DNA from 2 places in the Pseudarthrobacter sp. NPDC080039 genome. Region 1 is predicted to be linked to the other one. Evidence: riboswitches for the same ligand, from Rfam matches in the RefSeq annotation. Region 1 holds a riboswitch; the other holds the start of a gene.

Region 1 (5,007 bases):
ATGTCGCAGGCCAGCACCAGGGTGTGCGGTGCCGGTTCCGCATTGTCCGCAAGGGTGGCCAGGCCGGCGGCGATGGCAGCTGCGGGGCCGGCAAATGGTGGTTCCTCCCGGCAGGTCAGCAGGCCGGACGCCCAGGACGGCGGAGCGAGAGGGGCTTCGGTAGAGTCGCTGGCCCGCAGAAAATCAATTCCGCCTACCACGACAGTTCGGCGGGCGCCCGCCGACGCAGCCACGGCGCGCTCCAGCAGCGTCTGGCCCCGGAAGACCAGCGACTGCTTGGGGACGCCACCCAACCGCGAAGAACGTCCACCAGCCAGGACCAGGGCATCAAAAACCAGCCTGCTCGCTTCCATTCACCCAGCCTAGCGACCAGACGCTCCGCTGGCCGCAGGACCAGACGCTCCGCTGGCCGCAGGAGGGGTCAGGCAGCGCGCTCGGGAAGCAGGAAGGGATCCCATGCCGGGGTTGGCTTCTCGAGTTCCTTGATCTGCCAAATCGTTCCCCGCGGCGGCTCGGGCACAAACCGCAGGGTCCAACCCATCTCAGCAGGGGTGTGGTCACCCTTGACGTTGTTGCAGCGCAGGCAGGCGGCCACCAGATTCTCCCACGAATCGGCCCCGCCACGTGACTTTGGGTGCACGTGGTCGATCGTGTGCGCCGCCTTACCGCAGTACGCACATTTGTGTCCATCGCGCCGGAGCACGCCCCTGCGGCTGACCGCCGTGGAGTGGTTATACCGGGGCCGGATGTATCTGTTGAGGAGGATCACGGACGGGCGCCCAAGGACGTCGGTTGGGCCCACGACGGGGTCGTCCCCTTCGGCCACAACGCTCGCCTTGCCCGTGAGCACAAGCACCAGCGCCCGGCGGAAGGTGATTACCGCCAGCGGTTCATATCCAGCATTCAGAACGAGAGTGCGCATGCACTTACCTCTTCACGGCCGCACCCGTCAGGGGCACGAGGGCCGGCTGCCCTCGGCATGTCCGGGCTATGGATCGACATCACAAGAGTAAACAAAGAAGTGCAAAATCAGGTAATCGCCCACTCGGCGGGCCTCTCCGGCGACTTGGCGGCCGGGGCGGGAGGTCGAGTGAACGCGACCGGCCGGGAGATTTTAACGACAAAAGGACCCCTGCCTCATTGGCAGGGGTCCCCGCGGCGATCCTTTGGCCGGCGTCCGTTCAGGCCGGCAGCGGGAATGCCTAGCTGACGCGGATGAAGACGGGGCCGGAACCGACGTTGGCGCTGAACACCACGGTCTGGTTTCCGTTGAAGCCGCCGTGGACAGCCATGCCGTTACCGGCGTACACAGCGATGTGGGCCATTCCGGAGCCGCCGTTGGCGTAGTAGATGAGGTCGCCCGGCTGCGCCTCGGCTGCACTGACCGTGCGGCCCAGGGAGAGGTAACCGGCAGGCCAGTCGTGGAAGTGGATTCCGACGGCAGCCAGGGAGTTGGTGACCAGCATGGTGCAGTCCTGCACCACGCCCAACTGGGCGTAGGCCGCGGCCAGGATGGCAGCACCCTTGCCACTGGCGGAAGGGTGGGCGGCAGGAGCGGCCGGAGCAGAGGCAAGCGTGGCCGTGACCTTCGGAGCGGCAGCCGGCTGGGCTGCGGGGGCAGCTTCCTGCACCGCAACCTGGGGCTCGGGCTCAGCGACGGGAGCCGGCGTCGTGGTCACAGCCGGCTTCTCGAAGCTGATGGCGATGGTGGAAGCCGCAGAAATCGGCGCGTCGACGGCGGATTCAACTTCCATGGCGGACGCCGGCGCGGAATCACGCTTGGCGTTGGCATCAGCGGCATTTGCGGCGATGCCGCTGGTCAGGACCAGACCGGAAGCGGCGGCAATCACAGCGGCCTGACGGCCCATTCCGCCGGCGTTGTCGGTGACAGCCTTGGCGATAACAGCGATTGAGTTGGTTTTGGTGACCTCGGCGCGGTGCCGTGCGGTAGCACGAGTCGTCATCAGTTCTCTCTTTCGTTTTTCCTCAGGCGGCTGTGGCCGGGCAGAGGGAGTTGGACCCGCCGGCATCTTGGGGGCATGCCGGCGCGTCCCGAACGGGGGTTAGCTATTAGGAAACGCGGATGAAGACGGGGCCGGAACCGACGTTGGCGCTGAACACCACGGTCTGGTTTCCGTTGAAGCCGCCGTGGACAGCCATGCCGTTACCGGCGTACACAGCGATGTGGGCCATTCCGGAGCCGCCGTTGGCGTAGTAGATGAGGTCGCCCGGCTGCGCCTCGGCTGCACTGACCGTGCGGCCCAGGGAGAGGTAACCGGCAGGCCAGTCGTGGAAGTGGATTCCGACGGCGGCCAGGGAGTTGGTGACCAGCATGGTGCAGTCCTGCATCACGCCCAGCTGGGCGTAGGCCGCGGCCAGGATGGCAGCACCCTTGCCGCTGGCGGAAGGCTGTGCGGCAGGAGCAGAGCCGGTGGCAACGGCTGCCGTGACCTTTGCACCCGCAGCCGGCTGGGCTGCGGGGGCAGCTTCCTGCACGGCGACCTGGGGCTCGGGAGCCGGAGCAGCGGTGGTCTTGACGGTGGGCCGTTCAAAGGAAACCGTGGCGGTGGGGGCGGCGGTCACGGCGAGCGACGTCTGCGCCGAACCGGACTCGGTGGAAGCGGAGACACCGGCAGTGGTGTCAGCTGCAGTGGCCGGCAGGCCCATGCTCAGAACCAGGCCCGATGCGGCGGCCACAACGGCAGCCTGGCGCCCTACGGTTCCGGCGTTTGCAGTCATGGCCCTGGATACGGCATCCAAGGGGTTGGTGCGCACCGTTTGGGCACGGTGGCGCGCAGAATGATGGCGTGAAGACACGAAGGTAGCCTCTCCCAATGCCTGCGAGGTGAGCTGTCGGATTCGGATGGGAGTCACCCGGTCACAAGCTTCCTGGGAAGCTTGTGACTTAACCCCAAGGCCTTCTGGAGAGAAGGCCAAAAATTGGTTCCCCCGCCCCTGCCAGACGATGAAATGCGAACGGACCTTGAGCGGTGGCAGAGTTAGGCAATCCACTCAAGAGCGTCAACTTCGGAAAAGTTGACGCAAGTTAGACGGTACAGGAGTTCTGCTTGAATGTCACATTCAGGTCACGGCACGTTACCCGGATCTGAGAGTTGGCAATCATACGGTTACAGCCAACCCATCGGATCGACCACTTCGCCGTTCACCTGGACCTCAAAGTGCAGATGGCATCCCGTGGAGGCGCCTGTGGTACCACTCAGGGCCACAACGTCTCCCCTGGACACGGTCTGCCCCACCTTGACGTTGAAGGACGACAGGTGGTTGTAGGTGGTCTCCAGCCCGTTGCCGTGGTCTATGACCACACGGTTTCCGCCGCCGAACTGGTGCCAGCCTGCGAAAGTCACGGTTCCCGTTGCGGCAGCCATAACAGGCGTCCCGCATTGGGCCACGAAGTCCTGCCCGCGGTGGAAGTCGCCGGCGCCTCCGGTAATGGGGCTGACCCGGTAACCGAAGGGGGAGGCGGTCACAAGCGAGGCGAGCGGTGCCGAGAGCGTGCCGGCGGAAGCCGCGCGGGTCACGGAGCCGGCCGACTGGGCGCTGAGGAGCTGCTTGAGCTTCCCGTCCGGGTCCGCCTGGGTCACCACTGCAGAGCGGCTGAAATCGATTTGAGCGCCAATATCCGCGGAAATCTGGGGTTGCGGACTGACCGACGATGCCGCCAGGGGGGCGGAGCCGGCCGCATCCGTCGCCATAACCGGACTCGTGGCGGGCATGGCGACTGTCAGGGCTAGACCGGTGGCGGCAAGGGCAATCCCGGCCTTCTGGCCTATGCCGCTGGCGGCGGCAAACTCCGTCATCTGCCGGAACGGACCCCGCCTGCGCCGGGCATCGCGGTGGAGGTCGCGGGGGCGCTCCGTTGCGGCACCTTCGACAATCCGGGCTGCCGAAGGGGGGCCGGCCGCGCGGCGGCGTCCCCTGGGGGTCTGCGTGGTCAAGAAGGGTTCCTCTCTGGAGAAGCCTGCGGAGTTAGCTGTCGGATTCGGGTCAGAGAGATCAAAGACCCGGCCCGCCACCGGCAAGCTTCGGCACAGGGGTATTCCCGGAAGAATCCTTCACTGGAGAGGCTTGCTGCTGACGGACTTCACCCCAAGGCAGTCCCCCGCTGCCGGTTGTGGTTCCCCCGCCTCTGCCAGTTACGACTCGTTCACCTGATCCGCTGGCAGAGCTCGGCTCCGGATCAGGTAACGCTTAAGTATCAACGATTGCTTCCACTATAGGGGCTAAAGACCCTAGGTAACAATTCCGTTATCTTTGCGTGGAAGGGCTGTCACGGGGTATGAACTGCCCCGGTCAGGACTGGCGGACGGCGACGAAAACATGGGCTGCGACCTCCGGCGGGAGTTCCAGTGCGCCTTCAATACCCGGCACCCGGACGGAGATGTAGTCGCCTACACGCTCAAGCGCCACGGCAGCGCCGGGCCGGATGCCACCTTCGTCCAGTTGTGCCAGCAGTTCCGGCTCCACCTGGATCGGTTCGGCCAGCCGGCTGATGGTTACCCCGGAGGCAGGGCCGTAGTTCTTCATCGCTTCCACGAGGCTGATGGCGCCATCGGCAAAGCCGGGTCCCGGTTGTCCGCCGAGGGCTGCGAGCCCCGGAATGGGATTGCCGTACGGAGACTCAGTGGGCCGGTCCAGCATCTCGTAGATCCGCCGCTCCACCCGCTCGCTCATGACGTGCTCCCAGCGGCAGGCCTCGTCGTGGACGTAGGCCCAGTCCAGACCAATGACGTCGGCAAGCAGGCGTTCGGCCAACCTGTGCTTCCGCATTACCTCGGTGGCCCGCTTGCGGCCCGTGTCCGTCAGTTCCAGGTGCCTGTCGCCGGAGACCACCACGAGTCCGTCACGTTCCATCCTGCCGATGGTCTGGGAAACCGTGGGCCCGGAGTGGCGCAGACGCTCGGCGATACGGGCCCGCAGGGCAACGATGTTCTCTTCCTCAAGCTCCAGGATGGTCCTGAGGTACATCTCCGTAGTGTCGATCAGATC
Region 2 (5,007 bases), on a different contig from region 1:
CGCCGACGTCGTGCTTTCCTACCTGCCGCAGGAAGAGGAGGACGCCTCGCGCATTGCCGGGCTCATCGAGGCGGCCGGCCGCAAGGCCGTCAAGGCGCCGGGCGACCTCAAGGACCCTGCGGCGTGCCGGGACCTGGTGGACACCGCTGTGGCCGTCCTGGGCGGGGTGGACATCCTGGTCAACAATGCCGGCAAGCAGGTGGCCCAGGAGGATCTGCAGGATATTACCGACGAGCAGTTCGACCACACCCTGAAGACAAATGTCTACGCCATGTTCTGGGTGACCAAGGCCGCCGTCCCGCACATGCCGGCTGGCTCGACCATAATCAACACCACGTCCATCCAGGCATACAACCCCTCGCCCACGCTGGTGGATTACGCCACCACCAAGGCCAGCATCAACAACTTCACGAAGGGCCTGGCCCAGCAGCTGGCGCCCAAGGGAATCCGGGTGAACGCAGTGGCTCCGGGGCCGATCTGGACACCGCTGCAGGTCAGCAGCGGGCAGCCAAAGGAGGAACTGCCGGAGTTTGGGCAGTCCACTCCCCTGGGCCGTGCAGGCCAGCCGGCCGAACTGGCACCCGCGTACGTCTTCCTGGCCTCGCCTGAGTCAAGCTACGTGGTGGGCGAGACGCTGAACGTCAACGGCGGCAGCCCCACGCCCTAGCAACATCCACGGGCCCGGCTGGCCCCGCCGGCAGGCGTCACCCGGCTTCCTGGCCGGCCAGGAGCTCGTCGGTGGAAGGGTCCGGCTCGCCGTCGAAGAACTGGGCCAGGACGGTCTTGAACACTGTTTCTCCGGGCGCGGCCCGGAGGAACAGTGTCATGGACGACCGCAGCTTCTTGGCGTCGATGCCGCCAAAAATCTCGTCGGCCGACTGTTCAGCATGGTTGGCCAGGACCAGCGCGCATTCCAGGAGTCGCGGCCCCAGGACTTCATGGTCCAGGTAGGCGCGGGCCTCGGCCAGCGAGGAGATGGCGTATTTGCGGGAGGTGGCACTCTGCCCCAGCCCGGCGATCTGCGGAAAGATGAACCACATCCAGTGCCCGGACTTGCGGCCGACTTGAAGCTCCCCCAGCGCCTGCTCATAGGTTCCGCCGCTGTTTTGGGCGGCGACATAACGTTCAAGGTCAAAGGGCTCATACATAGGGATCTCCTGGGTTCATTGTTAAAGCGCCAAATCTTTTTCAAGGGCAGCGGCCGCTGCCTGCAGCTGGGGGTCGGGATCGCCGCGCCACCGGGCCAGGACAACGCCGGCCCGCTGGCGGTCCCGCTCCCCGAGCCCGGCCAACAGCGGAGCCAGGACATCGGCAAGCAAGGGCTCCGTCAGGTCGGTTGCCTGGGCAGACCGAAGGAACCCTTCCAGCCGGGTCAAATCCGAATGCCGGAGCAGCCGCACCCTTGACTGCAGCAGCACCACGGCGGCCAGGCGCCGCTCGAACACGGGACGGGAGCCTGGTCGCGGCTGCCCCCACAGGGCGGAGGCCAGCATCACCGTTCCATCGTGGTCAAGGTCCTTGAACTTGCGCAGCGCGTCCCGAACCGTGCCGCGGACGGCCCCCACGGAAGATCCGTAGGAGGCCAGCGCCCCGCCCAGCCGGGCTCCGACGTCGTCCGCCCGATACCAGGCGCCCTCGTTCCGAAGGGTCCGGTCAACAAACTCCGCCGCCGCGGAAACGACGTCCGCAGCGGTCATCGCCCGCGCCCTGAGGAGGCATGCCGGATGCAAAACGGAGTCCACGGCCGGGCCTCCAGCCTGCCTTCCGCGATGGGCTCCCCGCACTCGGCGCAGGTTCCGTAGGTGCCCGCGGCCAACCGGGCCAGGGCCGCCTCGATCTGGTCAAGGCCAGCTGAGCTTTGCTTCAGGAGCGCCGCGGCCTGCGACAACTCGAAGGCTATCGTGGCGCCTTCCGGATCGTGTTCGTCGTCCACATTGGAGTCCTGGCGGGCTGAATTAGCCGCCTCGATGTCGGCCCGCAGCGCCGGCAGCAGCGCCATCCGCCGCTCCCGCTCCTCCTCGAGCAGCGCGCGGAACCGGTCGAAATCTGGCATGGGGAAAGCCTAGCGCGTCCGTCAGTGCCGGTTCAGGGGTACACGCCATCCATTCGATTGCTCAATCCGAGAGGAGAAACTCGTATGTTATCCAAATGTGACAATTAGTCCGAGCGCGGGTTATGGTCTTTTGGTGTCCCTCTCAGACGGGACATTCCCGTCAGCATGCCGAGCCCTGCCGCTGACCATGGGATTCAACCGCTCCAGCTGGCAGGGACGGGGGAACCAAGTTTCCACGGCCACTTGCGGCCTTGGGGTTAAGTCGACAGCGCCTCCGTCCATCGCGGAGTCACTCCGGCCGGGTATCTCCAGCCCGAACCCGACAGCTCACCCCGCAGGCATGGGAGAGGCGATCAACCGTGTCAAAAAATTCCACTACCGCCCGTCACCGCGCGACTCCGGCCCGCTCCATTGCGCTCGAAGGCATCGCCGTGACAGCCAGGTCCCAGGCCCGCTCGCTGGGCCGTCCCGCACTCGCCGTTGCAGCAGCCTCCGGCATTGCCTTCGGCGTCGGCGCCCCGGCCCACGCCGGTGTGACCGGTCCGGATACCACTGAGAAGACCAATGTCCAGGCATACTCCGCGCCCGCTGCCCCCGCCGCGGCCACGGGCACCATCCACACTGTTGTTTCCGGAGACACCCTGGGTGCCATCGCGACGGCCTACGGCGTCAGCCTGAACGACGTCCTGTCCGCCAACGGACTGGGACTGTCCTCGATCATCTACCCGGGCGACCAGATCCGGATTCCCGGCGCCGGTTACACCGCCGCACCGGCTCCCGCCCCCGCAGCAGCTCCCGTCCAGGCTGCGGCGGCCACGGCCCCCGCGAACACCGGCATGAACATGTCCTACGCGTCCGCCACCACCGGAACCGGAACCGGCGCTGCCATCCTGGCGTCCGCTTACAGCCAGATCGGTGTGAACCAGGACTGCACCGCCATGGTGGAAAAGGCCCTGCGTTCGGTCGGCAAGAGCGTTGGCGACCTCGCCCCCACGCAGTTCTTCCAATACGGCACCGTGGTAGGCAGCCCGGCGCCCGGCGACTTGATCATCACCTCCGGCCACGTTGGTGTCTACGCTGGTGCCGGCCAGGTTGTCAGCGGCGGCGTCAACGGCTACACCACGCAGGTCCACCCCATCAGCTGGCTCAGCGGCTACTCCGTGGTCCGCGTAGCCTAACCTGCGGGCAGGCGGCCGCCTCCCAGGAGGTCCGGCCAGAGCAGGAGGGCGGCGTCCGGTGTATCCGGCCGCCGCCCTCCTGTCGTTTGCCATCCGGCCGCCACCTGCAGCCAGGCCTCAAGGCAGGTGCGCGGGGGAACCTCAGGTTCCGCAGAACGTCATGTATTTGCCAAAGTCTTCCGGCGGCCCTTCCATGTAGTGTTCCAGCCCGGGCCGCTCGGTGAAGGGATTGCTGACGGCATCCAGCAGCTGCTGCAGGGGTGCCAGGTCTCCGGCAGTGGCGGCGGACAAAGCCTCCTCCACGAGATGGTTCCTGGGGATGTAAGCGGGGTTTACGCTGTCCATCAACCCGGCGTCGGGCCTGAGCTCCTGCCACCTTTGCGCCCACGCGTCGAAGGCTGCCAGGTCAAGCACCATGCCGCGGACCGGACGGAGATCGCCCCTTGCCGCGTTGCCAAGGTTCCGGAAGAAGCTGGTGTAGTCCACCGGGCCGTCCTGGAGGATGGCAATGGCGTCATCAATGAGTCCCGAGACGGCGTCCGGGTGGTCCTCCCTGGCGTGCTCCAGGCCCAGCTTCTTCCCCATGCCGCTGGACCACGCCTTGCTGTAGTGTCCGCGGAAACCGCCCAGTACCTCGACGGCCGGGGCCACCGCCTTTTCCTGGTCCTCGTCGATGAGCGGCAGCATTGCCTCGGCAAGCCTGGCAAGGTTCCATTCGGCCAGCACAGGCTGGTTGGCGTAGGCATAGCGGCCGCTGACGTCGATGGAACTGTAGACGGCTGCGGGATTGAAGGTGTCCATGAAGGCGCAGGGGCCGTAGTCGATGGTCTCCCCGGAGATGGTCATGTTGTCCGTGTTCATGACGCCGTGGACGAATCCGGCCAGCATCCACTGTGCCACCAGTTCAGCCTGCGCTGAGACGACGGAACCGAACAATGCCAGGTAGGGATTTTCCGCGTGGGCGGCGCGCGGGTAGTGCCGGCTGATGGCGTGGTCGGCCAGCCTCTTCAGGAGGTCCAGGTTTTCCGTGGCCCGGGCGTACTGGAAGCTGCCCACGCGCAGGTGGCTGGCTGCGGCCCGGGCCAGCACGGCGCCGGGCAGCATGCCCTCGCGCCGTACCTGGCGCCCGGTGGCCACGACGGCGAGCGAGCGGGTGGTGGGAATGTTCAGTGCGTGCATGGCCTCACTGACCAGGTACTCACGCAGCATGGGTCCGACGACGGCCCGGCCGTCCCCGGCGCGGGCGAAAGGCGTGCGCCCCGAACCTTTGAGATGGATGTCGAGGAGACGGCCGCTGCGGTCCGTGAGCTCACCCAGGAGGAGTGCGCGTCCGTCACCGAGCAGGGGCGAGTAACCGCCGAATTGGTGCCCGGCGTAGGCTTGCGCGACGGGGGTGGCACCGGGCGGTACATGGTTGCCGACCAGGAGCCGCACGCCCTCGGGACTGCGCAGGTATTCCGGGTCCAGGCCCAGGTCATGGGCGAGCGTCTCATTCAGGACCAGGAGCTCGGGGCCGGGCGCTTCCTCGGCCTGCCAGGGAACGGCCAGCTCCGTCAGTTCCCGGGCGAAGCGGCCGTCAAAAGCCACGGTGGATTCAGCTGCTGCCGTCATGCTTTAACCCTATCGCCGTCGCTGGTCGCGCAGACTCCCCAACTGGTTGCCGCCGCCGGGGAACGGGAATGCGGTCCAGGTCCTTGGCGGCAATGACCGTCGTGCCGGGGGCACGGGCCCTTGCCTGCCCTGCAAGAAAAGTGGCGTCGTCGCCGTACCGTGACG

Evidence for each region. A riboswitch is a leader RNA that binds a small molecule or an ion and turns the genes downstream of it on or off. The one in region 1 is predicted to bind cyclic di-AMP.
Region 2: another riboswitch for cyclic di-AMP. It lies ahead of AB0313_RS01735 (LysM domain-containing protein); the one in region 1 lies ahead of AB0313_RS13525 (NlpC/P60 family protein).

The regions. Positions count from the first base shown of each region.
Region 1 is NZ_JBFBKY010000011.1:82,195-87,201, forward strand. It holds gene AB0313_RS13510 (NTP transferase domain-containing protein) at 1-353, opposite strand, end outside; gene AB0313_RS13515 (HNH endonuclease) at 422-922, opposite strand; gene AB0313_RS13520 (NlpC/P60 family protein) at 1,203-1,964, opposite strand; gene AB0313_RS13525 (NlpC/P60 family protein) at 2,071-2,739, opposite strand; cyclic di-AMP (ydaO/yuaA leader) riboswitch at 2,822-3,016, opposite strand; gene AB0313_RS13530 (peptidoglycan DD-metalloendopeptidase family protein) at 3,129-3,956, opposite strand; cyclic di-AMP (ydaO/yuaA leader) riboswitch at 3,961-4,203, opposite strand; gene AB0313_RS13535 (metal-dependent transcriptional regulator) at 4,312-5,007, opposite strand, start outside.
Region 2 is NZ_JBFBKY010000001.1:371,798-376,804, forward strand. It holds gene AB0313_RS01715 (glucose 1-dehydrogenase) at 1-667, shown strand, start outside; gene AB0313_RS01720 (DUF1810 domain-containing protein) at 705-1,148, opposite strand; gene AB0313_RS01725 (DNA alkylation repair protein) at 1,170-1,697, opposite strand; gene AB0313_RS01730 (TraR/DksA C4-type zinc finger protein) at 1,694-2,053, opposite strand; cyclic di-AMP (ydaO/yuaA leader) riboswitch at 2,240-2,409, shown strand; gene AB0313_RS01735 (LysM domain-containing protein) at 2,413-3,231, shown strand; gene AB0313_RS01740 (protein adenylyltransferase SelO) at 3,373-4,842, opposite strand; gene AB0313_RS01745 (ribonuclease Z) at 4,826-5,007, opposite strand, start outside.